Regions from separate parts of the Bacillus sp. D386 genome, predicted to be linked through region 1. Evidence: riboswitches for the same ligand, from Rfam matches in the RefSeq annotation. Region 1 holds a riboswitch; the other holds the start of a gene.

Region 1 (15,775 bases):
TGAATTTTTTGGACCTTCCATGAAAATCGAAACAGTAACAGAAAAAGTGTGAAAAAAACATGCTGGGAAGTTTATTCCTGGCATATTTTTTATAAATTCCTCGTCTGTTAAACTCTTTGTTGTGAAAATCAGCAGAGAATATGTTTTGTCTCCGTAACTCACCATGATTTTATTATTCTATAACGATCCCAAACATTACTAAAAGTGTGCGCTGAATTGATTGGTTTAATAGATTAAAAGAGGGGAGGATGGTAAAGGAATATACAGAGATAAAGATTATAAAAAACAATAAGAAGAATTCCTCAAGCACCTTTAGTGCGTTTGTTGATCAGGTATTAATTACCGTCATTTGTTTAGTGAAAGACATTCAAATGAAGTGCCTAAGGATTAATCTAATACTTCTTGCCTTAAATCGGTATGTTCAGAGACACAACTATCTCAGCTGGTTAACCCTAAATGATTAATCTGCAGCTGTACACAAAAACCAGGTTTCTTTTAGTCTATATGTACATTTCATATGTTTGCATTGACATTTCATAAAGGTAGCTGATTGAATGGCTAGATAGTCAGTATACTTAATAAAAGGATCACCCGATAAAATCAGTCTCTATTCATATCGGTTAATAATTTGGTGTCGTGTATAATATGTACCGTAGCGAAACAAGAATTTCAATTGTAATTGACTCTCATTGATACAGAAATAATAAACAGTGTTAGTCGAATTTGACTCTTTTTTATAATTAATTGATAAAGAGCTTGCAACATTTTCTATATAATGTTCCATTTCCATCCGTTTAATTATGTGGCTGCCTAATAATTTCTGTTTCTTAAACGAATCTAATCTGTCTAATAGTTCCTTCTTTATTAGTATACAATCTTCCATATTTATAGGTAATCATCCCCTGTTTTTTTGAATTTATTCATAAAAAAAGCCAGAAAAGGACAAATTTATTAATCCTTTCCTGACTTATGTATGGTTCTATGCCCACTCATTGCTATCAGTTATTTTATTAAGATGTTACAGATAACTTTATCGCAGATGGGGGTTATTGTCAATCAACCAATCAACTTTGCAAAATGAAAATAATATAGCTAGTATCTTTCTCGAAATTCCAAAAAGTAAATTTATCGATTATTTTGGTGTTTAAATAGTTCTCGAAGTTTCTTTTATGCTCTATTATCAAACGTTTCTCCAAATCCCGCTTCGCGATCGTTAATTGTTCAGTAAAGCCGAACTTGATCAATTCCTTTTCGTCGGAACCATTATACCTTTTCGGACAATCATCAGCTGCCGCTTATTGAGCATAGTTGAATAGATTTCCACTGGTTCTTTTTGAGCAAGCTTGGTAACCTTCGCTAATTCTCGTTCGACTTTCTCTCTATTTCTATAATCACTGATGCTCGTTGCTGTTTTTGATAGCGTAATAATAAACATGCCAGTCGAAGTTTGCAAATTCCAATCATAAAAGAATTCATCAACTTTTGTTCCTAATGCTGCTTCAATATAGGAGGTGATGTCTTTGATTATGGTTTCCATGAGAAGGTCCCGGTTCTTTTGCACGTAAACTTCACCATCTTAATTAGCCAATAAGGATTTCTCCATAGGGGAAAGGAAATCGGCAAGATGCACAGCAAGAGTAGGAGACGATAACGTACAAATAACGTGGCTGGGGCCCCGTCCGAAGGTTTCTCTTAGCATTCTTCCTATATAACTGCTAATGTCTTTTTCGGCTTTTGTTATTTCCATATCATACACCTCAGGCTTTGTGACTTTCTTATCATTTATCCCTAAGTAATTTTTTTGAAACATCAGACAAAGACTTATTACAGGGGATTTTAGTCTGAATTAAAAGATTAAAGTCAACGAAAACATCTAGAAACGATTAGGACATGAGAGGGGTGATTGGTCAAACTTTGGCGCTGCGGAAATAATATTTAATATTATCAAATGTGCCGGGAAGTTTTCTTCCCGGCACATTTGTTTTATACGGCTTCATCTGCAAACTGGCTGTTATAAAGATCCGCATAGAAACCATTTTGTCTCAGCAACTCATCATGAGTACCTTGTTCAATGACGGTTCCTTTATTCATTACTAGAATTAAATCTGCATCTTTAATCGTGGATAAACGGTGAGCGATCACAAAGCTTGTACGATTTTCCATTAAGCGATTCATCGCTTTCTGAATAAAGATTTCAGTTCTTGTATCAACACTGCTTGTTGCTTCATCCAAGATTAGAATAGAAGGGTTTGCTAAAATGGCACGAGCTATTGTAAGCAATTGTTTTTGACCCTGTGATATATTGGATGCTTCTTCATTTAATTCAGTTTCATATCCTTCTGGCAATGTACGAATAAAATGATCGGCATGAGCTGCTTGGGCTGCTTCAATAATTTCTTCACGAGTGGCACCTTCACGACCATAGCCAATATTATCTGCAATGGTACCATTAAAGAGCCATGTATCCTGAAGAACCATACCGAATAATCCATGGAGATCTCCGCGTTTCATTTCTTTAATATCGACACCATCAATTTTTATGCTTCCGCCATTTAATTCATAAAAACGCATTAACAGGTTAATCATTGTTGTTTTACCTGCACCGGTCGGACCTACTATGGCTACTTTTTGCCCTGGTTTGACATCAAGATTCATATCTTCAATCAATAGCTGATCCTGCTTATATCCGAATGCAACATGATCAAAAACCACATGTCCTTTTGGATGAGAAATCATTTGTGGATTCGTTGTTTCTGCTTCCTCCTCCTCCTCATCTAGCAGTTCAAATACACGTTCTGCAGAAGCAACAGTAGATTGAATAATGTTAGCGATATTCGCCGTTTGAGTAATCGGTTGTGTGAATTGGCGTGCATATTGTATAAAAGCCTGTATATCACCAACTGTTATTCTTCCGTTTGTAACAAAAATACCGCCAACTACACATATGAGTACATATCCGATGTTTCCGATAAATTGCATGAAGGGCATAATTACACCTGAAATAAACTGTGCTTTCCAGGATGATTCGTATAATTTTTCATTTATTGCCTCAAACTCTTCCAAAGCTTTTTCCTCTTGGCCAAAGGCTTTCACGACCTCATGTCCAGTATAGATTTCTTCAACATGGCCACTTAAATTTCCAAGTGATTTTTGTTGGCCAGCAAAGTAGGTTTGAGATTTTTTGGCTACAAATACAGCGACTACTCCGCTTAAAGGTAATGTTAAAAGAAGAATTCCTGTCATAACCGGGCTGATCGACAGCATCATAATAATAACACCAATAATCGTTACTACACTGGTAATAAGCTGTGTTAAGCTTTGTTGTAAGGTAGTGCTGATATTATCAATATCATTCACAATCCGGCTTAAAGTTTCACCTGTAGTTGTTCCATCAAAATACTTTAAAGGCAGCCGAGATACCTTAGCTTCAGCTTCTTCTCTTAATGTAAATACCGTATTTTGAGCAACGCTTGCCATAATATATTGCTGGATAAAGGCGAAGATTGAGCTAAACAAATATAAGGCGCCGAGTAGGAAGAGAATTCGAATGATATACTCAAAATCGATGCCTGCGCCAGGAATACCTGACATTTTTTCCATAATGCCTTCAAATATTTTGGTTGTCGCTTTACCTAATACTTTTGGGCCGACAATGGTGAAAACCGTACTGAGGATTGCAGCCAGCAATACAGTTAAAAGGCGAAATTTATAAGGTGCTAAATAACGAATTAATCGTTTTAACGTACCCTTAAAATCTTTTGCTTTTTGTATCGGTGCTCCTGGACCACCTGGAGGACCAAATCCCGGATTTGATTGTCTTCTTGTCATTCTGCTCATGCAATCTCCTCCTCAGAAAGCTGTGACTTCACAATTTCTTGATAGGTATCACATGATTTTAGTAATTCTTCATGTGTACCAATTCCCATAACATTTCCTTCATCCAATACAATGATACGATCGGCATCCATAACCGTAGATACACGTTGGGCAACCAATAAAACCGTTCCTTCCGTGGTTTCACTTTTTAAAGCATTCCGCAGCTTAGCGTCCGTTTTGAAATCCAGTGCAGAAAAGCTGTCATCAAACATATAGATTTCCGGTTTTCGAACCAAGGCTCTCGCAATGGACAGACGTTGCTTTTGTCCTCCGGAAATATTTGTACCGCCCTGAGAAATAGGAGAGTCAAAGCCTTCCTTCATATTAGAAACAAAATCATAGGCTTGTGCGACTTTTGCAGCATGGATGACTTCCTCATCACTGGCATTCTCATTTCCGTAGAGGATATTTTCCTTTACGGTACCGGTGAATAAAACAGCTTTCTGAGGAACTAGACCAATTCGGTTACGTAAATCCACTAATTCCAGTTCCTTAATATTGATTCCATTAAGATAAATACTGCCTTCAGTCGGTTCATAAAAACGAGGAATCAGCTTTAATAATGTTGATTTCCCAGAACCAGTTCCGCCGATAATGGCTGTAACCTCACCAGGACCAGCGCTAAATGAAAGGCCTTTTAAGGCAGGTTCTTCGGCACCTGGATAGCTGAATGTAACATTCTTAAATTCCAGGTAGCCAGTTTTAGTTGGTTTAGCTTCATGTTTAATTGGCTCATCTTTAATAGTGGGCTTAATCGCCAATACTTCATTAATACGAGCTGCGGAAGCAGAAGCACGAGGAATCATGACAAACATCATGGAAAGCATAACCATGGAGAACATAATTTGCATGGCATATTGAATAAAGGCCATTAAATCACCGACCTGCATATCTCCATGATCAATCCTGATTGCACCAAACCAAACAACCGCAATGGTTGTATAGTTCATAATCAGCATCATGAGCGGCATAAGTGTAGCCATTAATTTATTCACTTTGATAGTAGTGTCTCTTAAGTCTTTGTTGGCCTTCTTAAAACGTTCCTTTTCAAAATTGATCCGATTAAAGGAACGAATGACACGGACACCAGTCAAATTTTCGCGAATGACACGGTTTACAGCATCCAATCTGCGTTGAACCAGTTTAAATAGAGGGACGCCTTTCCAGATGACAAAAAGAATAACGCCCACTAAGACCGGAATCGCAAGGATGATAACCCAGGATAGTTCGGGATCTTTTGAAAAGGCCATAATAATGCCACCAATAGCCATTAAAGGTGCCATTATCATCATTCTAAGGATCATGTTAAGGACCAATTGTACCTGTGTTATATCATTGGTTGTTCTTGTAATTAAGGAAGCAGTACCAACTTGTTCAAATTCATGAAGTGAAAAATTCTCAACATGGGAGAATACTCTGGAGCGAAGATTTTTGCCAAATGACATGGATACTTTGGCGCTGAAGTAACTTGCCGTAATAGAGCAAAGCGTACCAACTGCAGCAACCAAAAGCATAAATCCGCCAATTTTCCATATGTATGGTATGTTCTGATTAATGACACCTTTGTCGATGATGTCAGACATCAATGTGGGTAAGAATAATTCTGATAATGACTGTATAAATACCAATGCGAATATAAAAACAATCGGTAATTTATACGGTGCTAAATAGCGAAACAATTTCCTCAAAAATTAACAACTCCTTAATACTGATTTTCATTAAAAAACTCATACACTTTGGTTAATAATCGGGTGAGTTCCTTACTATCATCTAATCCGATATATTCCTCTAGAAGGGTAAAAGTTTGATGTAATTTAGCAAGTGCTGCATCTGCTACAGAATCTCCCTCACATGTTAATGTAACCAGTACCACCCTGCGATCATTTTTATCAATTCTGCGGGTAATTAGGTTATGCTGTTCCAGCTTATTTAAAATGGGGGTAACAGATGGCATTTTAACATTTAACTGCTTGCTGATCTCGGATACCTTAATCTCGGTAATATGTTGAGTTTTTTCTTTGATACATGTCAAAACTCTTATTTCACTTGGTTTATATCCTTTTATTGTTTTCTTTTCCCAATCCAATTTGTCAAACTGTGTAAAAGCCCTGATCAATTTTTCAACTGATCGGTCTTTGTTAACTGTCATACCTCCACCTCTAAAACAAAGTCTTCCTAATAGTTAAGTAACCAAATTAAAAGCAAATAAAATTATATTTATATAATATATACAAGTCAATATAGCTATACAGTTTCAGAAAGTGTAAAATATGACAAATTAAATACGATGGTTTTGTAGGTCTGTTAAATAAAAGAAATAGGAAATGAAAAAATGTATAATGTATAAAACATATTAAATTCAGCTTAAAATCCCAATGTTTTACATAATTAGGATTGTCTTTATATCAGTTCTTCGGTAACGTTATATATAGAAGCTAAACTCAGGAGGAAGAAAGTTTATGAAAGAAAGAAAACAGAAGGGGAGTTATAAACGCTTTTTTCGGTTATTGCATGCAACGAACCCTTCATATGGAAGACTTGGTTTTGCACTCGGTCTGAGTATTATTACTACCCTTATTGGGTTGCTCATTCCATTGTTAACAAAGGAATTGGTAGACGGCTTCAGTATGTCTTCATTATCTAAAAGTCAGATTCTCATAATTGTATTGGTGTTTATTGCTCAAGCTGGTTTAAGTGCATACGCGACCTATGCACTTGGATATAATGGTCAAAAAATCATTGCAGGCTTGAGGGATTTATTATGGAAAAAGTTGATTAAGCTGCCTGTATCGTACTCTGACAAATATGGTTCAGGGGAAATGATTAGCAGATTAACAAATGACACAATGGTCGTCAAAGAATTGATAACTACCCATTTAGTTGGGGCTATTACTGGAATGATTTCAGTTATTGGGTCTATAACGATATTATTTATCATGAACTGGAAATTAACCCTGTTAATATTTATTGTTTTCCCAATAGCAGCCATGATTTTAATACCAATTGGCCGAATTATGCTTAATATCTCGAAGGAGACCCAAGCTGAAACTGGTAGATTTACAGGGGTATTAAATCAGGTCCTACCTGAAATCCGCTTAGTCAAGGCATCCAATGCAGAAGAAATTGAATATAATAGGGGAATGTCAGGTGTAAACCGGTTGTTCGCTCTTGGTTTAAAAGAAGCGAAGACCCAGTCTCTTGTTTCACCAATTATCACATTAGTGCTAATGGCTGCTCTAGTAGGAATTATTGGGTATGGCGGTATGCAGGTAGCGAGCGGAATTATTACAGCAGGTTCGCTTGTAGCTTTTATTCTTTACATTTTTCAAATTATTATGCCTATGGGGCAAATTACGACATTTTTTACTCAATTGCAGCGTTCGATGGGAGCAACCATGAGAATAATTGAAATCCTGAATGAAAAAGAAGAGGATTTACTCAAAGGGAAAGAACTAGTAAAAGCAAATGTCGATATCGTTCTCGATGATTTATCATTTGGATATGCAGAGGAGTCTTTAATTCTTCGTCATTTAAATGCAAAGATTGAAGCGGGAAAAGTAACAGCGATTGTTGGACCAAGCGGTGGAGGGAAGACGACTCTGTTTAAATTGCTTGAACGCTTTTACGAACCAAGTGAGGGATCAATCAGGATAGGTGAAATTCCTATCGGTGAATACAATTTGCAATCGTGGCGGAAGCATATTGGGTATGTATCTCAAGAAAGCCCGCTGTTGGCAGGTACGATCCAGGATAATATATGTTATGGTTTGGAAAGGGAAGTCACCTCCGCTGAACTGGAGCAAGCAGCTGAAATGGCTCATGCACTTGAATTCATTCAGCAGCTTCCAGAAGGATTCCAAACGGATGTAGGGGAGAGGGGATTGAAGCTGTCAGGAGGACAGCGCCAACGAATTGCGATAGCAAGAGCGTTATTGAGAAATCCAAGTATTCTAATGCTAGACGAGGCCACATCAAGTTTAGACAGCCAGTCTGAACAAATCGTGCAGGCTGCATTAAATAAACTAATGGTAGGGAGGACGACAATCGTTATTGCCCATCGATTATCAACCGTCGTCAATGCCGATCAGTTGTTATTTATTGAAAAAGGTGAAATTACAGGTAGAGGAACACATGAAGAATTAATGCAAACTCACAAGCTCTACCATGAATTCGCAACACAGCAATTAAAAATTAATGAGAATTTAAAAGAGAAGGCATAAATTGCACAAAGCATAACAATTTTTTTTGATATTTAAGAATGAACAACTAGCTAAACGAAACCAAAACTCGCTTAGAAATATTTTACTAAGCGCGTTTTGGTTTTTTTAAAAGCAATTTTACTATTATTTAAGGGTTATAAACCTGTAAATAGAATCAAAACGCCCAATTCCCATTTCGGAATATGGCCTCACGTGTACCATCAGGCAATTCTCCATCAATGTCCATATCAGCTGAACCAATCATAAAGTCCTCATGCACTTGGCTGATATTTACCCCATACTTATGCAATTGTTCGATATTCATTTCTTCTCCACCTTCGAGGCAAAATGGATATCCAGCTCCAATGGCGAGGTGGTTAGAAGCATTTTCATCAAATAACGTATTATAGAATAAGATATTTGATTCAGAGATCGGTGAATGGTGAGGTACCAGCGCAATTTCACCCAGGTATTTAGCTCCTTCATCAACATTGATAAGATGATTTAAAATTTTATTTCCTTTTTTTGCCACGGCATTTACGATTCTTCCTTCTTCAAATGTTAACGTAAATTCATCAATTACATTGCCGCCATAAGCTAACGGTTTTGTGCTTGAAACCGTGCCATTTACTCCATTTTTTAAAGGAATCGTAAATACTTCTTCAGTAGGCATATTGGCTACGAATTCTTTGCCGGTTGAGTCTTTAGCTCCTGCTGCGCACCACTTATGTTTCTCGGAAAGTTCAATTCTTAAATCCGTACCAGGTGCTTTATAGTGTATGTATTTATATTTTTTGTTATTTAAATAATCAGCTTTACTGATTAATGTATCAAGATGCTCCTCCCATGCTTGGATAACATTTTCCTGATCAACACGGACTGAAGAAAAGATGGCATCCCAAAGTAAATCTAAGCTGTTTTCTTGTCCAGGGAATATTTTTTTGGACCAACCCTCACCTGCAGCAGCAACGACTGTCCAACTGATCTTATTGGACTGCATTGCTTCGCGTAAATTATTGAGAGCCTTACCTGCAGCCTTTTGAAAATTAGCGATCCGATTTGAGTCGATCCCATTCAGTAAGTCCGGATCTTGAGAGACAATCGTTATAAAAGTTGCACCTCTTTCAACCATTTCGTTTCTGGAGGCAGCCATCCATGAAGGAAATTCAGTAAATGCCTCGTCAGGTGCCAGCAAATATTTCGTTCGGTTAATTTCTTCATCACTCCATTCCACAAAAACCTGCTTTGCACCTGCTTCATAGGCTTTTTTAACAAGTTTACGTGTAAATGGTGCAGTTTCAATAGTGGATATGATGAATACAATTTGATCCTTTTGTACATTAGCAGCTTTCTTAACAGTCAAGTCAGCATAACGATCTAATTTTTCTTCAAAATTATTCATGGATTAATCCTCCCCATACAATATTATTTACTATAAAAGTATATCATCTAGATATCAGAAAATATCAAAAATTTATTTGGATAAAAATATAGAGCTGGATCTATAAGAAATCCAGCTCTATATAGCATTTTTATTAATGTCCTCCTAAGAAGACCAATTGAATAAGGAATAGTACACCAAAGATGTAAACAAGAGGTGGAACTTCTTTCGCTTTGCCACCAACTAATTTCAAGATTGGATAAATAATAAATCCAAATGCGATTCCAGTAGAGATACTTGAAGTTAAAGGCATCGCAAGGATAATAACAAATGCTGTAAAAGCTTCATCAAACTCAGACCATCTAATCTTTGATATACCTTCCATCATAAAGCACCCAACAATAATTAAAACAGGAGCTGTAATGGAAGCTAAGTTTGAGATGGCTCCAATAAATGGTGAGAAGAATAATGCTAAGCTGAACAATATAGCAACAACTACTGCTGTTAAACCAGTACGACCACCGGCAGCAACACCTGTACTTGATTCTACATATGCTGTTGAAGGACTTGTACCAAAAGCAGCACCAACAGTAGTAGCGATAGAATCACCAAGGAAAGCTTGCTTTGCCCTAGGAAACTTACCGTCTTTTAATAATCCGGCCTGTTCGGATACAGCCACCATTGTACCTGTTGTGTCAAAAATCGTTACGAGTAGGAATGAAAATACAACGGCGTATAAGCTGTTAGTGAATACACCACCGAGATCTAAATCAAAAAATGCTATTCCTTCTGGAAGTGAAGGGAGTAATTGCTTGGCTGTAATGTCCAGCATGCCTGTAAAATAGCCAATAATTGCTGTAATAATCATTCCAATAAACAAAGCACCAGGTACTTTTCTTACCATAAGAATAAGGGTAATGAATAAACCGGCAATTGTTAATAATGGAACAGGAGCAGTTAAATCACCTAAACCAACAAGATTGCTTTCGTTTGCGACAAAGATTTGTGCTTGTTTAAAACCAAGAAACGCTATGAATAAACCAATACCGGATGTAATTCCATATTTAATAGAAAGAGGGATGGAATTAATGATCTTTTCACGTAAATTACTAAAACTTAATAACATAAATAAAAGTCCGGCGATAAATACTGCGCCTAAAACCACTTGATAGCTAAGTCCTTGTGTCGCAACAACACTCGTAAAGTAAGCGTTTATTCCCATACCTGGCGCAACGGCGATTGGGTATTTTGCATACAAGCCCATAATTAAAGTACCAATTACTGCCGAGATAATGGTAGCAATAAATACCTGATTAAAGGGAATTCCTGAAGCGGAAAGGATTGCCGGGTTAACTATTACAATGTACACCATTGTAAAGAAAGTAGTTATACCAGCTAAAACTTCCGTTTTAACAGTAGACCCGTTTTGGCTAATTGAGAAAAATTTGTCTAACAATTCGTATACCTCCATCTATTCACCTTTAAAAAAGCGAACGTTTTTGACGACATTTAATATAATATTCGCTTTTAGGTTATTTTTCAACCACAAATTAATAATTATATTAATTATTTGCAATAACTACTTATAATATGAGGATTAAAGAGAGGCTTTATCCTAGTTATGAGGTTGATATTTAAAACATTATCATACTAAAACTGATTGTTAGTATTAGAAGTCATTATGAATAGTGCTTCAACATTTCAGGACTTTGATTTGTAAATGGTTGATGTTACTTTTGTGACTTCTGTATAGGTTGAAATACAAAGTAGACTGTGACCAAAAAACAAAAAGAAATTTATGTGAATAAATTAAAAATATACAAAAATTAGTAGATGAAAATATTTACATTTTTCATATCGGGAGTATTATTATCAAAGTTTCTAATTTCTAAATCGCTTAAGCATAATTGCGCGGGGGACCCATTGTGTTCTGGGGTGAATCCATTATGGTAGGGCTACTCAGTAGGCACGAATCCGACAGCTAACTCCTCAGCGTTTTATGAGAAGGAAGGTGGAACTTGTGAGACGAAACTAATATAACGTCTGCAGGTCTATTTATTGATGGCTTGCAGGCGTTTTTTGTTGATCAAGCTATTAATTTATTAATTTCTTAATAATAAAAGCGGGTGAGCAGAGTGGTTTCATCAATAAAACGTATACTCATTGGTCGTACTTTAAAGTCAATATAAACACAGAGTGATTTCCGCTATTAATGGAATCACTCTTTTTTTGCTTAAACTACACATCCCTTTAGATTTAATAGTTATATGAAATAATGATGGCATTTTTATGCATAAAAATACAAGTAAGTATTTACCTCAAAAAATTATGGTGATATAATTTATTTACTTTTTTAAAGAGGGTGATTCCCATTAGAATGTTAATTTTAGAAGATGAGCCTGTTGCGAGAAAAGTACTAAGGAAAAGGCTTGAATTACAAGGATATACAGTAGATGATTTTGACGATCCAGAGGATGCAATTATAGCTTGTGATAAAGTGAAATACGATTTATTAATTTTTGATATTACCATTCATGGTGCAATTATTGATGGTTTGGAAGCTGCTTCTATTATAAGGAAAAAACATAATATTCCCTTTGTCCTCGTTACCGGAGCAGATTCGTCAGATGCAAGATTGCGAGGATTACAGGAAGGTGCGCTTTTGTATTTTACAAAGCCTTTCAGCTACAAAGAACTTGTCCTTAACATAAAAAATATTATGGAAAGTACAGCAGTAAAAAATAATTCGTATTATATACATAGAGGATTAAAAATTGAGCCTCTTCGTGGTACGATTACGAAAGAAGATGGCAGTGTTGAAACGCTATCGAAAATTCCAATGCAGGTGTATACGTATTTATTAGAACATAAAAATCAAGTTGTCAGTAAACAAGAATTATGGGAAAAAATATGGACTGAGCATGGGGATATGAGTGATGACATTATTAATACAACGATAAATCGGATTAGACGAAAGATAGGTAAGAATAGCATTAATACGATTAAAAATGTTGGATATGAAATCAATGACTAAAAATTGGCTTACTGTTAAACGGTTTACCATTTTATCCAATATTCTCATGTTCTTGATATTTACAGGCATAGTCTTACTGCAAAATATTAATCGGGTAAACGATTATGCAAAACATCGAATCAATGAAGTATTGCCGAACTTCTATTTGGTTGAAACTCATTTAGCTGAATACGGTTTACAGGAAGACTTTCTAAATGATAAATTCGGTAAGCTACCTGGTGCTTATGAGTATATGATGATTTTGGATAATGACTCAAGTTATCAAAATATTGCTTATAACCAAACATCAAAGAATATCAATATTTATGAAGGAAAAGATAAAAAATATTTACCAATAATTAAGTGGTTATTAGGTCAGAGTCGAGAAGACATCTATGTAAAAGATGGTTTAAGTGATAAAAAAATTAAGGTTGAGTTTTATGAAGTTAATGGATCTGTAATAGCTGAAATTGAGCATGCCATTCATACGGAAGCATTCAATGGTCAGTTATATACGAAAATAAATCTCTCGGTTCTGCTTATTGAAGATTTTAAAGAAATACTCATCACGAATGGTTATTTATATTTGATTATATTCATTTTTTTCTTTTTGTTTCAGGCCTTATTATTTGAAACTATTTTTAAACCTTTATCGAAGATGACCAATCATTATAAGCTGAAAAACAAGTTTAATATTACACCCCATTTTATGAATGACTATATGTTAAGGGAAATGGAAGAGTTAAACAATGTTACCAATAGTAGTGTTGAAAAAATGCTCGCTGTAACCGACGAGACGCATGCTTTCCTAGAAGAGATTGTCCATGAGGTTCGGAATCCTGCTCATAATATTAAGAATACCATTGAATATTTGGAGGACCTGATTGATAACGAAACTCATCCTGAGATTAAAGAAGGATTGTTTCATATTAAAAACCAATCTAGTAATATAGATTCGTTATTAACAGGTATTAAATTATCGCATGAACTTTATTATTTAGGAGGAAATCCTCCCGATAGCTGGATAGAACCAAAAGGTTGTATTGAACCATTAATGGCTGCCTATATGAGGAATTACCCCTCCTACACATTTATTTTTAATGATAATGTAAGTAAAACCACCAAAATCTGGATTGATGAGTATTCATTTGAATTAGTCATGCAGAATTTATTGAGCAATGCAGTGAAATATTCTACAAAGGAATCAACCATTTTTGTGGGAATTAGAGAGAATAAGCTTGATAATACTATTAATATTGACGTAACCAACACTGGCTCATCTATCCATTATTCTAATATCAATAAGATCTTTGATAAGTATGTACGTCTAAGTATGGCTAAGCAGATAACGTCTGGATCGGGTATTGGGTTATGGATTGTTAAAAGGGTTTCTGAAATTTATGATGTGAATATTGATGTAAATAGTACAAATCAATCAGCAACCTTTTCGCTGAAGTTCAAGCATATTAAACAGGAAAATATTGAAGAATAGCGCAGGGAAGAGTGGGGCAACAATTTAATGCATGCCTCACTCTTTTTTACATTACTGAATATTTCTTGGAGAATACGTTTTATTACTTGAAGTTTTAGCTGCTTTAGAGCATTTATCATAGCGGTTAAAATAGAATGAGAATGCTATTATGCTGAATGAAAATCGAATTAATAGAAAAAAGCGGAATATCCAAAATCGGACATTCCGCTTTTTTTCCTTAATGGTGATTTTAATTTGATTTTGTTTCCTCTAGCTTTGTTAATTTATTGCGCATCTCTAAAGAATCCTTTTTTCCATGCATAAAATAATAGACTACGATTAATGCCAATACGAGAATCGACATGATTAGATAGAGATTTCGATAGCCTGTGAAAGGAATAATCATTCCAAGTACATATGGGCCAATTCCGAAGCCTACATCCAAAAAGATAAAAAAGGTTGCTGTTGCTAAACCGATTCGGTGAGGAGGAGTCACTTTTACGGCAATAGCCTGAGTTGTAGATTGGATATTCCCAAAACCGAGTCCAATAATTGCGCCGGCTAAAAGCAAAATAAATCCGTTATTAGCATAGCTTAATAGAAGAAGTCCAAGGGCAAATACAAGTAAGCAGGGATACATAATAATATTAGATCCTTTTAAGTCTAACAAGCGGCCAGTAAAAGGTCTTGACACTAAAACCGCTGCTGCATAAACGACAAAAAAGAAACTTGCTGCTTCAACTAATTGAATCTCTTCTGAATAGAAAGTAATAAATGATAAGACGCTTGAATAGCATAGGGCTCCCAGCATCATAACGATAGCAATGGGGATAGCCTTTGGTTCAATAAAACTGGAAAGCTTAACTCTATTGTTTTCTGATTCAACAGAAGTGTGAGATTGTTCATTTTGTATTTTTAATAGAAAGGCAGTTAAAAAGCTAACAGCTCCCAATGCTATACAAAAGCTGAAAATGACTTCAAATGTTGTATGCTGTTTTAAATAAATACCTAAAAAAGGACCAATCGCAGTAGCAAGAGTGGCACTAAGGCTAAAATATCCAACGCCTTCACCACGTCGTTCTGCTGGTATGATTTGCGCTACAATGGTACCGGTAGCCGTACTTGCAATTCCTAATCCGATTCCATGTAATAAGCGGTTAACCATCAAAAAAGACAAGCTATTAATCCCAAAATATAAAATAGTTGTTAATGTAAAAACGATAAGTCCGAATAATAATATTCTTTTTCTGCCGTATTTATCGATAATTCTACCTGTCAGAAGTCGGCCAATAAGTGCTCCAATAATAAAAATTCCGGTAACCAGTCCTGCTTCACTCGTTGAAGCACTAAATTGTTCAACAGCATAGACCGAAATTGACACCATTAATAAATAAAAAACAAGTGTTAATAAAAAATTAATGGTGGATACAATGATAAAATCTTTTGTCCATAATTTTGCTCGTTCCGTTTGCATAGTTATCTCCTTACTCATTAAAATTTTGCTTAATCCTTTCTAGGATATTTAGGAATTGTTCTTGTTCATCTGTCGTAATACCTATTAACTTTCCAATCTGAAATTCATCAATCTCACTTCTTACAACTTTATATTGTTTCTCTCCTTTAGCAGTCAGTTGAATATTTTTCTTCCTTTTATCTGAGCTTGAAAATGACTGAATATACCCTTGCTGCTCGAGGCTGTTGACTGTGCGGGTTATCGCTGGCTTTTCGATACTTTGATATTTAGATATCTCAACAAGGGTATGTGGCCCATAATTAAAAAGGATATACATAATTGTCCATTGTGGTCTGTTCAAAGCATATCTACCTAGAATTTC
Region 2 (15,775 bases), on a different contig from region 1:
CCGAAAAGTATTACACAGTTAATGACCTTCCATACAGATGGTCAGCACAGGATTTAGAAACATTGGATTATGTCCCTTATATTGGTCCATATTCTTCTATGAAGGATCATATTTTTGTTGCAACTGGTTTTGGGAAATGGGGAATGTCGAACGGAGCTGTCGCTGCTCTAATTTTAAGTGATTTAGTACGTGGAAAAGAAAATCCATATTTTGATCTGTTTACCCCCACTCGTTCAGAAACACATATACAATCTGCCGGTAAATTCATAAAAGAAAATATAAATGTAGCAAAAGAATTAATTAAAGGAAAACTTGCTGATAAAGATATCAGTCCAGATGAACTTAAACCCGATGAAGGCAGTATCGTTACCTTTAATGGTAAAAGAGCCGGTGCCTATCGCGACCATACAGGTAACGTTTGTGTAGTAGATACTACCTGTACCCATATGGGGTGTGAAGTGAAATGGAATAATGGAGAACGTTCCTGGGATTGCCCATGTCATGGATCCCGCTTTGCACCTAACGGGGAAGTCATCGAAGGCCCAGCAGTTAAACCGTTGGAACGTTTGAATTAACAGCTTGAAATGAGATTCCCATATCCCTACTATATATCCTTTGAATCCTAAAACTAAAATACACTTTTTATGCCGGGTAGATAATCTATGTGACATAAGGAGTGTATTTTTTCTTCATGTAAATACAACTCAAGAATCAAGTATTTAAACTTATATGAAACCAAATACCTTTTTAAATGGAATTGAGTTATAGTTAAAGTTAGAAAAAACCAGAGGAACAAACCGATTCTAAGTACATAAATAAGCGAGGATTTTCATGAGCATACTGTTAGCTTTACTGGCTGCTTTATTTGCAGCATTAACGTCAATATTAGCAAAAATCGGGATTAATAATGTGAATTCAAATTTGGCCACTGCGATTCGAACGTTTGTAGTCCTAATTATGGCTTATGCCGTTGTTCGAATAACCGGGCAATGGGATGAGCTGTATACTATCCATCCTAAGGCATGGATTTTCATTATCTTATCAGGTATAACCACTGGCCTATCGTGGCTATGTTTTTTTAAGGCCATACAAATTGGTGATGTATCAAAAGTAGTTCCTATTGATAAATCAAGCGTCATAATTACAATTATTTTATCCTTTATCATCCTTCAGGAGCCGTTGACTCCGTTAGTGATTGCAGGAGGGGTCGTTATTACGATTGGTACTTTTATTCTTATCGGTAAGAGAGAAAAAAAGAAGAAAGAAGGCTATCTTCAGTCGTATATTTTCCTAGCTGTCTTATCAGCCGTTTTTGCAGCACTAACCAGTATATTGGCGAAAATCGGTATCGAGGATGTTGATTCAAATGTTGCCACCTTCATTCGTACTGTAGTGATCTTAATTTTTGCCTGGAGCATTGTATTTTTCCAAAGGACGCAAAAAGATCTTAAAACGATATCTAATAGGTCCTATCTCTTTTTAATCCTATCGGGTATCGCAACTGGCTTATCTTGGTTGTGCTACTTTGCTGCCATTCAAATCGGACAGGTATCCATCGTAGCTCCCATCGATAAATTCAGCGTAGTCATTACAATGGTATTAAGCTTTATTATTTTAAAAGAAAAACCTAATAAAAATACGATTATTGGTGGTATTGCGATTACAATTGGTACTATTCTGCTTATTTTTTAACAAACGCGTCATTTATCGTCCTTTATATATAAAAACAGTGGGAATTCTTAATCGAATCCCACTGTTTTTATTGTTTTCTATATTAATGGTAAATCCAACGATATAGTATTGATGTTTCTTAATTAGAAGCGGGCAGCAAGTTTAGCGGTTTTCTCAAGCCCTTCTGCAACAATTTCAACCGTACGGTCTGGGTATTGATTATGTCCTTCAATAACCATAACTTCTGGGTTAGTAATTCCCCAAAGGCTAATAGCAGATTTAACTAAATTAACTGCCATTTCCGCTCCTGGTATAGCTGAGTAATCAGAACCTCTTGCAGACAATAGTGCTACCTTTTTATCAGCTGCATATCCTATCGGACCTTCAGCAGTATACTTAAACATTTTTCCGGCTTGAGCCAAATACGAAATATACGTAATTAATGGCGCAGGAACAGTTGAATTCCAAAGAGGGAAGGCAAAAACAATTTTATCCATGGATAAGAATTGATCGATATATTGATTTGCTAAATTAACATATTTAGTTTCTTCTTCTGTTAATTCGATTCCTTGATTGTTTTTATAAAGAGCGGTAATCGCCGCATTTCCATAGTAAGGGAGTTCTACTTGGAATAAATCCAGCTCTGTAATTTGATCAGTTGGATTTGCTTCTTTATATGCATGTAAAAATGCATTGTACATTTGAACAGAAACAGCTTGGTCTGCCGGTCGATCGTTTACTTTAACAAATAAAACTTTAGTCATATGTATACCTCCATGTACGATATATGATTTGTAAATTTATTTTAATATAGTTTGAATTCAAAGCAAAATAATATGCCTATCTTTTACCATTATAAAAAGACTGGACATCTTCTCCTCTTCTCTGCCATAATAAAAAAATTGGATTAGTTAACTAAAGTAACTAATTTATAAGGAGGTAAAATGAAAAGATATCAACAGTTATTTCACGAGTTGTCTATGGTGCATAAACCTTATATTGACCAGTTAAATGAAATTCTAGGTAGATATGCTTTGAACAGACCACAATGGACAATTATGTATATCCTTTTTAATTATGGGCCACATACCCTTGTTGAGATATCTAAATATCAAAGTATCGAAAAGCCAGCGATAACCCGCACAGTCAACAGCCTCGAGCAGCAAGGGTATATTCAGTCATTTTCAAGCTCAGATAAAAGGAAGAAAAATATTCAACTGACTGCTAAAGGAGAGAAACAATATAAAGTTGTAAGAAGTGAGATTGATGAATTTCAGATTGGAAAGTTAATAGGTATTACGACAGATGAACAAGAACAATTCCTAAATATCCTAGAAAGGATTAAGCAAAATTTTAATGAGTAAGGAGATAACTATGCAAACGGAACGAGCAAAATTATGGACAAAAGATTTTATCATTGTATCCACCATTAATTTTTTATTAACACTTGTTTTTTATTTATTAATGGTGTCAATTTCGGTCTATGCTGTTGAACAATTTAGTGCTTCAACGAGTGAAGCAGGACTGGTTACCGGAATTTTTATTATTGGAGCACTTATTGGCCGACTTCTGACAGGTAGAATTATCGATAAATACGGCAGAAAAAGAATATTATTATTCGGACTTATCGTTTTTACATTAACAACTATTTTATATTTTGGGATTAATAGCTTGTCTTTTTTGATGGTTAACCGCTTATTACATGGAATCGGATTAGGAATTGCAAGTACGGCTACCGGTACCATTGTAGCGCAAATCATACCAGCAGAACGACGTGGTGAAGGCGTTGGATATTTTAGCCTTAGTGCCACTCTTGCTACTGCGATTGGTCCTTTTTTAGGTATTTATTTAAAACAGCATACAACATTTGAAGTCATTTTCAGCTTTTGTATAGCATTGGGAGCTGTTAGCTTTTTAACTGCCTTTCTATTAAAAATACAAAATGAACAATCTCACACTTCTGTTGAATCAGAAAACAATAGAGTTAAGCTTTCCAGTTTTATTGAACCAAAGGCTATCCCCATTGCTATCGTTATGATGCTGGGAGCCCTATGCTATTCAAGCGTCTTATCATTTATTACTTTCTATTCAGAAGAGATTCAATTAGTTGAAGCAGCAAGTTTCTTTTTTGTCGTTTATGCAGCAGCGGTTTTAGTGTCAAGACCTTTTACTGGCCGCTTGTTAGACTTAAAAGGATCTAATATTATTATGTATCCCTGCTTACTTGTATTTGCCCTTGGACTTCTTCTATTAAGCTATGCTAATAACGGATTTATTTTGCTTTTAGCCGGCGCAATTATTGGACTCGGTTTTGGGAATATCCAATCTACAACTCAGGCTATTGCCGTAAAAGTGACTCCTCCTCACCGAATCGGTTTAGCAACAGCAACCTTTTTTATCTTTTTGGATGTAGGCTTCGGAATTGGCCCATATGTACTTGGAATGATTATTCCTTTCACAGGCTATCGAAATCTCTATCTAATCATGTCGATTCTCGTATTGGCATTAATCGTAGTCTATTATTTTATGCATGGAAAAAAGGATTCTTTAGAGATGCGCAATAAATTAACAAAGCTAGAGGAAACAAAATCAAATTAAAATCACCATTAAGGAAAAAAAGCGGAATGTCCGATTTTGGATATTCCGCTTTTTTCTATTAATTCGATTTTCATTCAGCATAATAGCATTCTCATTCTATTTTAACCGCTATGATAAATGCTCTAAAGCAGCTAAAACTTCAAGTAATAAAACGTATTCTCCAAGAAATATTCAGTAATGTAAAAAAGAGTGAGGCATGCATTAAATTGTTGCCCCACTCTTCCCTGCGCTATTCTTCAATATTTTCCTGTTTAATATGCTTGAACTTCAGCGAAAAGGTTGCTGATTGATTTGTACTATTTACATCAATATTCACATCATAAATTTCAGAAACCCTTTTAACAATCCATAACCCAATACCCGATCCAGACGTTATCTGCTTAGCCATACTTAGACGTACATACTTATCAAAGATCTTATTGATATTAGAATAATGGATAGATGAGCCAGTGTTGGTTACGTCAATATTAATAGTATTATCAAGCTTATTCTCTCTAATTCCCACAAAAATGGTTGATTCCTTTGTAGAATATTTCACTGCATTGCTCAATAAATTCTGCATGACTAATTCAAATGAATACTCATCAATCCAGATTTTGGTGGTTTTACTTACATTATCATTAAAAATAAATGTGTAGGAGGGGTAATTCCTCATATAGGCAGCCATTAATGGTTCAATACAACCTTTTGGTTCTATCCAGCTATCGGGAGGATTTCCTCCTAAATAATAAAGTTCATGCGATAATTTAATACCTGTTAATAACGAATCTATATTACTAGATTGGTTTTTAATATGAAACAATCCTTCTTTAATCTCAGGATGAGTTTCGTTATCAATCAGGTCCTCCAAATATTCAATGGTATTCTTAATATTATGAGCAGGATTCCGAACCTCATGGACAATCTCTTCTAGGAAAGCATGCGTCTCGTCGGTTACAGCGAGCATTTTTTCAACACTACTATTGGTAACATTGTTTAACTCTTCCATTTCCCTTAACATATAGTCATTCATAAAATGGGGTGTAATATTAAACTTGTTTTTCAGCTTATAATGATTGGTCATCTTCGATAAAGGTTTAAAAATAGTTTCAAATAATAAGGCCTGAAACAAAAAGAAAAAAATGAATATAATCAAATATAAATAACCATTCGTGATGAGTATTTCTTTAAAATCTTCAATAAGCAGAACCGAGAGATTTATTTTCGTATATAACTGACCATTGAATGCTTCCGTATGAATGGCATGCTCAATTTCAGCTATTACAGATCCATTAACTTCATAAAACTCAACCTTAATTTTTTTATCACTTAAACCATCTTTTACATAGATGTCTTCTCGACTCTGACCTAATAACCACTTAATTATTGGTAAATATTTTTTATCTTTTCCTTCATAAATATTGATATTCTTTGATGTTTGGTTATAAGCAATATTTTGATAACTTGAGTCATTATCCAAAATCATCATATACTCATAAGCACCAGGTAGCTTACCGAATTTATCATTTAGAAAGTCTTCCTGTAAACCGTATTCAGCTAAATGAGTTTCAACCAAATAGAAGTTCGGCAATACTTCATTGATTCGATGTTTTGCATAATCGTTTACCCGATTAATATTTTGCAGTAAGACTATGCCTGTAAATATCAAGAACATGAGAATATTGGATAAAATGGTAAACCGTTTAACAGTAAGCCAATTTTTAGTCATTGATTTCATATCCAACATTTTTAATCGTATTAATGCTATTCTTACCTATCTTTCGTCTAATCCGATTTATCGTTGTATTAATAATGTCATCACTCATATCCCCATGCTCAGTCCATATTTTTTCCCATAATTCTTGTTTACTGACAACTTGATTTTTATGTTCTAATAAATACGTATACACCTGCATTGGAATTTTCGATAGCGTTTCAACACTGCCATCTTCTTTCGTAATCGTACCACGAAGAGGCTCAATTTTTAATCCTCTATGTATATAATACGAATTATTTTTTACTGCTGTACTTTCCATAATATTTTTTATGTTAAGGACAAGTTCTTTGTAGCTGAAAGGCTTTGTAAAATACAAAAGCGCACCTTCCTGTAATCCTCGCAATCTTGCATCTGACGAATCTGCTCCGGTAACGAGGACAAAGGGAATATTATGTTTTTTCCTTATAATAGAAGCAGCTTCCAAACCATCAATAATTGCACCATGAATGGTAATATCAAAAATTAATAAATCGTATTTCACTTTATCACAAGCTATAATTGCATCCTCTGGATCGTCAAAATCATCTACTGTATATCCTTGTAATTCAAGCCTTTTCCTTAGTACTTTTCTCGCAACAGGCTCATCTTCTAAAATTAACATTCTAATGGGAATCACCCTCTTTAAAAAAGTAAATAAATTATATCACCATAATTTTTTGAGGTAAATACTTACTTGTATTTTTATGCATAAAAATGCCATCATTATTTCATATAACTATTAAATCTAAAGGGATGTGTAGTTTAAGCAAAAAAAGAGTGATTCCATTAATAGCGGAAATCACTCTGTGTTTATATTGACTTTAAAGTACGACCAATGAGTATACGTTTTATTGATGAAACCACTCTGCTCACCCGCTTTTATTATTAAGAAATTAATAAATTAATAGCTTGATCAACAAAAAACGCCTGCAAGCCATCAATAAATAGACCTGCAGACGTTATATTAGTTTCGTCTCACAAGTTCCACCTTCCTTCTCATAAAACGCTGAGGAGTTAGCTGTCGGATTCGTGCCTACTGAGTAGCCCTACCATAATGGATTCACCCCAGAACACAATGGGTCCCCCGCGCAATTATGCTTAAGCGATTTAGAAATTAGAAACTTTGATAATAATACTCCCGATATGAAAAATGTAAATATTTTCATCTACTAATTTTTGTATATTTTTAATTTATTCACATAAATTTCTTTTTGTTTTTTGGTCACAGTCTACTTTGTATTTCAACCTATACAGAAGTCACAAAAGTAACATCAACCATTTACAAATCAAAGTCCTGAAATGTTGAAGCACTATTCATAATGACTTCTAATACTAACAATCAGTTTTAGTATGATAATGTTTTAAATATCAACCTCATAACTAGGATAAAGCCTCTCTTTAATCCTCATATTATAAGTAGTTATTGCAAATAATTAATATAATTATTAATTTGTGGTTGAAAAATAACCTAAAAGCGAATATTATATTAAATGTCGTCAAAAACGTTCGCTTTTTTAAAGGTGAATAGATGGAGGTATACGAATTGTTAGACAAATTTTTCTCAATTAGCCAAAACGGGTCTACTGTTAAAACGGAAGTTTTAGCTGGTATAACTACTTTCTTTACAATGGTGTACATTGTAATAGTTAACCCGGCAATCCTTTCCGCTTCAGGAATTCCCTTTAATCAGGTATTTATTGCTACCATTATCTCGGCAGTAATTGGTACTTTAATTATGGGCTTGTATGCAAAATACCCAATCGCCGTTGCGCCAGGTATGGGAATAAACGCTTACTTTACGAGTGTTGTTGCGACACAAGGACTTAGCTATCAAGTGGTTTTAGGCGCAGTATTTATCGCCGGACTTTTATTTATGTTATTAAGTTTTAGTAATTTACGTGAAAAGATCATTAATTCCATCCCTCTTTCTATTAAATATGGAATTACATCCGGTATTGGTTTATTCATAGCGTTTCTTGGTTTTAAACAAGCACAAATCTTTGTCGCAAACGAAAGCAATCTTGTTGGTTTAGGTGATTTAACTGCTCCTGTTCCATTATTAACAATTGCCGGTTTATTCATTACCCTTATTCTTATGGTAAGAAAAGTACCTGGTGCTTTGTTTATTGGAATGATTATTACAGCAATTATTGGCTATTTTACAGGCATGCTGGACATTACAGCCAAGCAATTACTCCCTTCACTTCCAGAAGGAATAGCATTTTTTGATTTAGATCTCGGTGGTGTATTCACTAACAGCTTATACGCCGTTGTATTTTCATTCCTACTCGTAACGATTTTTGACACAACAGGTACAATGGTGGCTGTATCCGAACAGGCCGGATTATTAAAAGACGGTAAGTTTCCTAGGGCAAAGCAAGCTTTCCTTGGTGATTCTATCGCTACTACTGTTGGTGCTGCTTTTGGTACAAGTCCTTCAACAGCATATGTAGAATCAAGTACAGGTGTTGCTGCCGGTGGTCGTACTGGTTTAACAGCAGTAGTTGTTGCTATATTGTTCAGCTTAGCATTATTCTTCTCACCATTTATTGGAGCCATCTCAAACTTAGCTTCCATTACAGCTCCTGTTTTAATTATTGTTGGGTGCTTTATGATGGAAGGTATATCAAAGATTAGATGGTCTGAGTTTGATGAAGCTTTTACAGCATTTGTTATTATCCTTGCGATGCCTTTAACTTCAAGTATCTCTACTGGAATCGCATTTGGATTTATTATTTATCCAATCTTGAAATTAGTTGGTGGCAAAGCGAAAGAAGTTCCACCTCTTGTTTACATCTTTGGTGTACTATTCCTTATTCAATTGGTCTTCTTAGGAGGACATTAATAAAAATGCTATATAGAGCTGGATTTCTTATAGATCCAGCTCTATATTTTTATCCAAATAAATTTTTGATATTTTCTGATATCTAGATGATATACTTTTATAGTAAATAATATTGTATGGGGAGGATTAATCCATGAATAATTTTGAAGAAAAATTAGATCGTTATGCTGACTTGACTGTTAAGAAAGCTGCTAATGTACAAAAGGATCAAATTGTATTCATCATATCCACTATTGAAACTGCACCATTTACACGTAAACTTGTTAAAAAAGCCTATGAAGCAGGTGCAAAGCAGGTTTTTGTGGAATGGAGTGATGAAGAAATTAACCGAACGAAATATTTGCTGGCACCTGACGAGGCATTTACTGAATTTCCTTCATGGATGGCTGCCTCCAGAAACGAAATGGTTGAAAGAGGTGCAACTTTTATAACGATTGTCTCTCAAGATCCGGACTTACTGAATGGGATCGACTCAAATCGGATCGCTAATTTTCAAAAGGCTGCAGGTAAGGCTCTCAATAATTTACGCGAAGCAATGCAGTCCAATAAGATCAGTTGGACAGTCGTTGCTGCTGCAGGTGAGGGTTGGTCCAAAAAAATATTCCCTGGACAAGAAAACAGCTTAGATTTACTTTGGGATGCCATCTTTTCTTCAGTCCGTGTTGATCAGGAAAATGTTATCCAAGCATGGGAGGAGCATCTTGATACATTAATCAGTAAAGCTGATTATTTAAATAACAAAAAATATAAATACATACACTATAAAGCACCTGGTACGGATTTAAGAATTGAACTTTCCGAGAAACATAAGTGGTGCGCAGCAGGAGCTAAAGACTCAACCGGCAAAGAATTCGTAGCCAATATGCCTACTGAAGAAGTATTTACGATTCCTTTAAAAAATGGAGTAAATGGCACGGTTTCAAGCACAAAACCGTTAGCTTATGGCGGCAATGTAATTGATGAATTTACGTTAACATTTGAAGAAGGAAGAATCGTAAATGCCGTGGCAAAAAAAGGAAATAAAATTTTAAATCATCTTATCAATGTTGATGAAGGAGCTAAATACCTGGGTGAAATTGCGCTGGTACCTCACCATTCACCGATCTCTGAATCAAATATCTTATTCTATAATACGTTATTTGATGAAAATGCTTCTAACCACCTCGCCATTGGAGCTGGATATCCATTTTGCCTCGAAGGTGGAGAAGAAATGAATATCGAACAATTGCATAAGTATGGGGTAAATATCAGCCAAGTGCATGAGGACTTTATGATTGGTTCAGCTGATATGGACATTGATGGAGAATTGCCTGATGGTACACGTGAGGCCATATTCCGAAATGGGAATTGGGCGTTTTGATTCTATTTACAGGTTTATAACCCTTAAATAATAGTAAAATTGCTTTTAAAAAAACCAAAACGCGCTTAGTAAAATATTTCTAAGCGAGTTTTGGTTTCGTTTAGCTAGTTGTTCATTCTTAAATATCAAAAAAAATTGTTATGCTTTGTGCAATTTATGCCTTCTCTTTTAAATTCTCATTAATTTTTAATTGCTGTGTTGCGAATTCATGGTAGAGCTTGTGAGTTTGCATTAATTCTTCATGTGTTCCTCTACCTGTAATTTCACCTTTTTCAATAAATAACAACTGATCGGCATTGACGACGGTTGATAATCGATGGGCAATAACGATTGTCGTCCTCCCTACCATTAGTTTATTTAATGCAGCCTGCACGATTTGTTCAGACTGGCTGTCTAAACTTGATGTGGCCTCGTCTAGCATTAGAATACTTGGATTTCTCAATAACGCTCTTGCTATCGCAATTCGTTGGCGCTGTCCTCCTGACAGCTTCAATCCCCTCTCCCCTACATCCGTTTGGAATCCTTCTGGAAGCTGCTGAATGAATTCAAGTGCATGAGCCATTTCAGCTGCTTGCTCCAGTTCAGCGGAGGTGACTTCCCTTTCCAAACCATAACATATATTATCCTGGATCGTACCTGCCAACAGCGGGCTTTCTTGAGATACATACCCAATATGCTTCCGCCACGATTGCAAATTGTATTCACCGATAGGAATTTCACCTATCCTGATTGATCCCTCACTTGGTTCGTAAAAGCGTTCAAGCAATTTAAACAGAGTCGTCTTCCCTCCACCGCTTGGTCCAACAATCGCTGTTACTTTTCCCGCTTCAATCTTTGCATTTAAATGACGAAGAATTAAAGACTCCTCTGCATATCCAAATGATAAATCATCGAGAACGATATCGACATTTGCTTTTACTAGTTCTTTCCCTTTGAGTAAATCCTCTTCTTTTTCATTCAGGATTTCAATTATTCTCATGGTTGCTCCCATCGAACGCTGCAATTGAGTAAAAAATGTCGTAATTTGCCCCATAGGCATAATAATTTGAAAAATGTAAAGAATAAAAGCTACAAGCGAACCTGCTGTAATAATTCCGCTCGCTACCTGCATACCGCCATACCCAATAATTCCTACTAGAGCAGCCATTAGCACTAATGTGATAATTGGTGAAACAAGAGACTGGGTCTTCGCTTCTTTTAAACCAAGAGCGAACAACCGGTTTACACCTGACATTCCCCTATTATATTCAATTTCTTCTGCATTGGATGCCTTGACTAAGCGGATTTCAGGTAGGACCTGATTTAATACCCCTGTAAATCTACCAGTTTCAGCTTGGGTCTCCTTCGAGATATTAAGCATAATTCGGCCAATTGGTATTAAAATCATGGCTGCTATTGGGAAAACAATAAATATTAACAGGGTTAATTTCCAGTTCATGATAAATAATATCGTTATAGACCCAATAACTGAAATCATTCCAGTAATAGCCCCAACTAAATGGGTAGTTATCAATTCTTTGACGACCATTGTGTCATTTGTTAATCTGCTAATCATTTCCCCTGAACCATATTTGTCAGAGTACGATACAGGCAGCTTAATCAACTTTTTCCATAATAAATCCCTCAAGCCTGCAATGATTTTTTGACCATTATATCCAAGTGCATAGGTCGCGTATGCACTTAAACCAGCTTGAGCAATAAACACCAATACAATTATGAGAATCTGACTTTTAGATAATGAAGACATACTGAAGCCGTCTACCAATTCCTTTGTTAACAATGGAATGAGCAACCCAATAAGGGTAGTAATAATACTCAGACCGAGTGCAAAACCAAGTCTTCCATATGAAGGGTTCGTTGCATGCAATAACCGAAAAAAGCGTTTATAACTCCCCTTCTGTTTTCTTTCTTTCATAAACTTTCTTCCTCCTGAGTTTAGCTTCTATATATAACGTTACCGAAGAACTGATATAAAGACAATCCTAATTATGTAAAACATTGGGATTTTAAGCTGAATTTAATATGTTTTATACATTATACATTTTTTCATTTCCTATTTCTTTTATTTAACAGACCTACAAAACCATCGTATTTAATTTGTCATATTTTACACTTTCTGAAACTGTATAGCTATATTGACTTGTATATATTATATAAATATAATTTTATTTGCTTTTAATTTGGTTACTTAACTATTAGGAAGACTTTGTTTTAGAGGTGGAGGTATGACAGTTAACAAAGACCGATCAGTTGAAAAATTGATCAGGGCTTTTACACAGTTTGACAAATTGGATTGGGAAAAGAAAACAATAAAAGGATATAAACCAAGTGAAATAAGAGTTTTGACATGTATCAAAGAAAAAACTCAACATATTACCGAGATTAAGGTATCCGAGATCAGCAAGCAGTTAAATGTTAAAATGCCATCTGTTACCCCCATTTTAAATAAGCTGGAACAGCATAACCTAATTACCCGCAGAATTGATAAAAATGATCGCAGGGTGGTACTGGTTACATTAACATGTGAGGGAGATTCTGTAGCAGATGCAGCACTTGCTAAATTACATCAAACTTTTACCCTTCTAGAGGAATATATCGGATTAGATGATAGTAAGGAACTCACCCGATTATTAACCAAAGTGTATGAGTTTTTTAATGAAAATCAGTATTAAGGAGTTGTTAATTTTTGAGGAAATTGTTTCGCTATTTAGCACCGTATAAATTACCGATTGTTTTTATATTCGCATTGGTATTTATACAGTCATTATCAGAATTATTCTTACCCACATTGATGTCTGACATCATCGACAAAGGTGTCATTAATCAGAACATACCATACATATGGAAAATTGGCGGATTTATGCTTTTGGTTGCTGCAGTTGGTACGCTTTGCTCTATTACGGCAAGTTACTTCAGCGCCAAAGTATCCATGTCATTTGGCAAAAATCTTCGCTCCAGAGTATTCTCCCATGTTGAGAATTTTTCACTTCATGAATTTGAACAAGTTGGTACTGCTTCCTTAATTACAAGAACAACCAATGATATAACACAGGTACAATTGGTCCTTAACATGATCCTTAGAATGATGATAATGGCACCTTTAATGGCTATTGGTGGCATTATTATGGCCTTTTCAAAAGATCCCGAACTATCCTGGGTTATCATCCTTGCGATTCCGGTCTTAGTGGGCGTTATTCTTTTTGTCATCTGGAAAGGCGTCCCTCTATTTAAACTGGTTCAACGCAGATTGGATGCTGTAAACCGTGTCATTCGCGAAAATTTGACTGGTGTCCGTGTCATTCGTTCCTTTAATCGGATCAATTTTGAAAAGGAACGTTTTAAGAAGGCCAACAAAGACTTAAGAGACACTACTATCAAAGTGAATAAATTAATGGCTACACTTATGCCGCTCATGATGCTGATTATGAACTATACAACCATTGCGGTTGTTTGGTTTGGTGCAATCAGGATTGATCATGGAGATATGCAGGTCGGTGATTTAATGGCCTTTATTCAATATGCCATGCAAATTATGTTCTCCATGGTTATGCTTTCCATGATGTTTGTCATGATTCCTCGTGCTTCTGCTTCCGCAGCTCGTATTAATGAAGTATTGGCGATTAAGCCCACTATTAAAGATGAGCCAATTAAACATGAAGCTAAACCAACTAAAACTGGCTACCTGGAATTTAAGAATGTTACATTCAGCTATCCAGGTGCCGAAGAACCTGCCTTAAAAGGCCTTTCATTTAGCGCTGGTCCTGGTGAGGTTACAGCCATTATCGGCGGAACTGGTTCTGGGAAATCAACATTATTAAAGCTGATTCCTCGTTTTTATGAACCGACTGAAGGCAGTATTTATCTTAATGGAATCAATATTAAGGAACTGGAATTAGTGGATTTACGTAACCGAATTGGTCTAGTTCCTCAGAAAGCTGTTTTATTCACCGGTACCGTAAAGGAAAATATCCTCTACGGAAATGAGAATGCCAGTGATGAGGAAGTCATCCATGCTGCAAAAGTCGCACAAGCCTATGATTTTGTTTCTAATATGAAGGAAGGCTTTGACTCTCCTATTTCTCAGGGCGGTACAAATATTTCCGGAGGACAAAAGCAACGTCTGTCCATTGCGAGAGCCTTGGTTCGAAAACCGGAAATCTATATGTTTGATGACAGCTTTTCTGCACTGGATTTCAAAACGGACGCTAAGCTGCGGAATGCTTTAAAAAGTGAAACCACGGAAGGAACGGTTTTATTGGTTGCCCAACGTGTATCTACGGTTATGGATGCCGATCGTATCATTGTATTGGATGAAGGAAATGTTATGGGAATTGGTACACATGAAGAATTACTAAAATCATGTGATACCTATCAAGAAATTGTGAAGTCACAGCTTTCTGAGGAGGAGATTGCATGAGCAGAATGACAAGAAGACAATCAAATCCGGGATTTGGTCCTCCAGGTGGTCCAGGAGCACCGATACAAAAAGCAAAAGATTTTAAGGGTACGTTAAAACGATTAATTCGTTATTTAGCACCTTATAAATTTCGCCTTTTAACTGTATTGCTGGCTGCAATCCTCAGTACGGTTTTCACCATTGTCGGCCCAAAAGTATTAGGTAAAGCGACAACCAAAATATTTGAAGGCATTATGGAAAAAATGTCAGGTATTCCTGGCGCAGGCATCGATTTTGAGTATATCATTCGAATTCTCTTCCTACTCGGCGCCTTATATTTGTTTAGCTCAATCTTCGCCTTTATCCAGCAATATATTATGGCAAGCGTTGCTCAAAATACGGTATTTACATTAAGAGAAGAAGCTGAAGCTAAGGTATCTCGGCTGCCTTTAAAGTATTTTGATGGAACAACTACAGGTGAAACTTTAAGCCGGATTGTGAATGATATTGATAATATCAGCACTACCTTACAACAAAGCTTAACACAGCTTATTACCAGTGTAGTAACGATTATTGGTGTTATTATTATGATGCTGTCGATCAGCCCGGTTATGACAGGAATTCTTCTTTTAACATTACCTTTAAGCGGAGTAGTCGCTGTATTTGTAGCCAAAAAATCTCAAACCTACTTTGCTGGCCAACAAAAATCACTTGGAAATTTAAGTGGCCATGTTGAAGAAATCTATACTGGACATGAGGTCGTGAAAGCCTTTGGCCAAGAGGAAAAAGCTTTGGAAGAGTTTGAGGCAATAAATGAAAAATTATACGAATCATCCTGGAAAGCACAGTTTATTTCAGGTGTAATTATGCCCTTCATGCAATTTATCGGAAACATCGGATATGTACTCATATGTGTAGTTGGCGGTATTTTTGTTACAAACGGAAGAATAACAGTTGGTGATATACAGGCTTTTATACAATATGCACGCCAATTCACACAACCGATTACTCAAACGGCGAATATCGCTAACATTATTCAATCTACTGTTGCTTCTGCAGAACGTGTATTTGAACTGCTAGATGAGGAGGAGGAGGAAGCAGAAACAACGAATCCACAAATGATTTCTCATCCAAAAGGACATGTGGTTTTTGATCATGTTGCATTCGGAT

What was found. A riboswitch is a leader RNA that binds a small molecule or an ion and turns the genes downstream of it on or off. The one in region 1 is predicted to bind cyclic di-AMP.
Region 2: it holds a riboswitch for cyclic di-AMP, as region 1 does, so the genes downstream of both, FHY45_RS06220 (response regulator transcription factor) here and FHY45_RS00975 (response regulator transcription factor) in region 1, are expected to answer to the same signal.

Annotation. Positions count from the first base shown of each region.
Region 1 covers NZ_VEMV01000001.1:198,397-214,171, reverse strand. The annotation lists gene hmpA (NO-inducible flavohemoprotein) at 1-52, shown strand, start outside; partial or broken gene FHY45_RS01015 (Na-translocating system protein MpsC family protein) at 1,241-1,699, opposite strand; gene FHY45_RS01005 (ABC transporter ATP-binding protein) at 1,984-3,837, opposite strand; gene FHY45_RS01000 (ABC transporter ATP-binding protein) at 3,834-5,564, opposite strand; gene FHY45_RS00995 (MarR family winged helix-turn-helix transcriptional regulator) at 5,579-6,025, opposite strand; gene FHY45_RS00990 (ABC transporter ATP-binding protein) at 6,336-8,096, shown strand; gene FHY45_RS00985 (aminopeptidase) at 8,251-9,477, opposite strand; gene FHY45_RS00980 (NCS2 family permease) at 9,611-10,912, opposite strand; cyclic di-AMP (ydaO/yuaA leader) riboswitch at 11,341-11,467, shown strand; gene FHY45_RS00975 (response regulator transcription factor) at 11,834-12,490, shown strand; gene FHY45_RS00970 (sensor histidine kinase) at 12,483-13,961, shown strand; gene FHY45_RS00965 (MFS transporter) at 14,191-15,414, opposite strand; gene FHY45_RS00960 (MarR family winged helix-turn-helix transcriptional regulator) at 15,425-15,775, opposite strand, start outside.
Region 2 covers NZ_VEMV01000002.1:242,378-258,152, forward strand. The annotation lists gene FHY45_RS06190 (FAD-dependent oxidoreductase) at 1-575, shown strand, start outside; gene FHY45_RS06195 (EamA family transporter) at 832-1,692, shown strand; gene FHY45_RS06200 (FMN-dependent NADH-azoreductase) at 1,815-2,435, opposite strand; gene FHY45_RS06205 (MarR family winged helix-turn-helix transcriptional regulator) at 2,616-3,035, shown strand; gene FHY45_RS06210 (MFS transporter) at 3,046-4,269, shown strand; gene FHY45_RS06215 (sensor histidine kinase) at 4,499-5,977, opposite strand; gene FHY45_RS06220 (response regulator transcription factor) at 5,970-6,626, opposite strand; cyclic di-AMP (ydaO/yuaA leader) riboswitch at 6,993-7,119, opposite strand; gene FHY45_RS06225 (NCS2 family permease) at 7,548-8,849, shown strand; gene FHY45_RS06230 (aminopeptidase) at 8,983-10,209, shown strand; gene FHY45_RS06235 (ABC transporter ATP-binding protein) at 10,364-12,124, opposite strand; gene FHY45_RS06240 (MarR family winged helix-turn-helix transcriptional regulator) at 12,435-12,881, shown strand; gene FHY45_RS06245 (ABC transporter ATP-binding protein) at 12,896-14,626, shown strand; gene FHY45_RS06250 (ABC transporter ATP-binding protein) at 14,623-15,775, shown strand, end outside.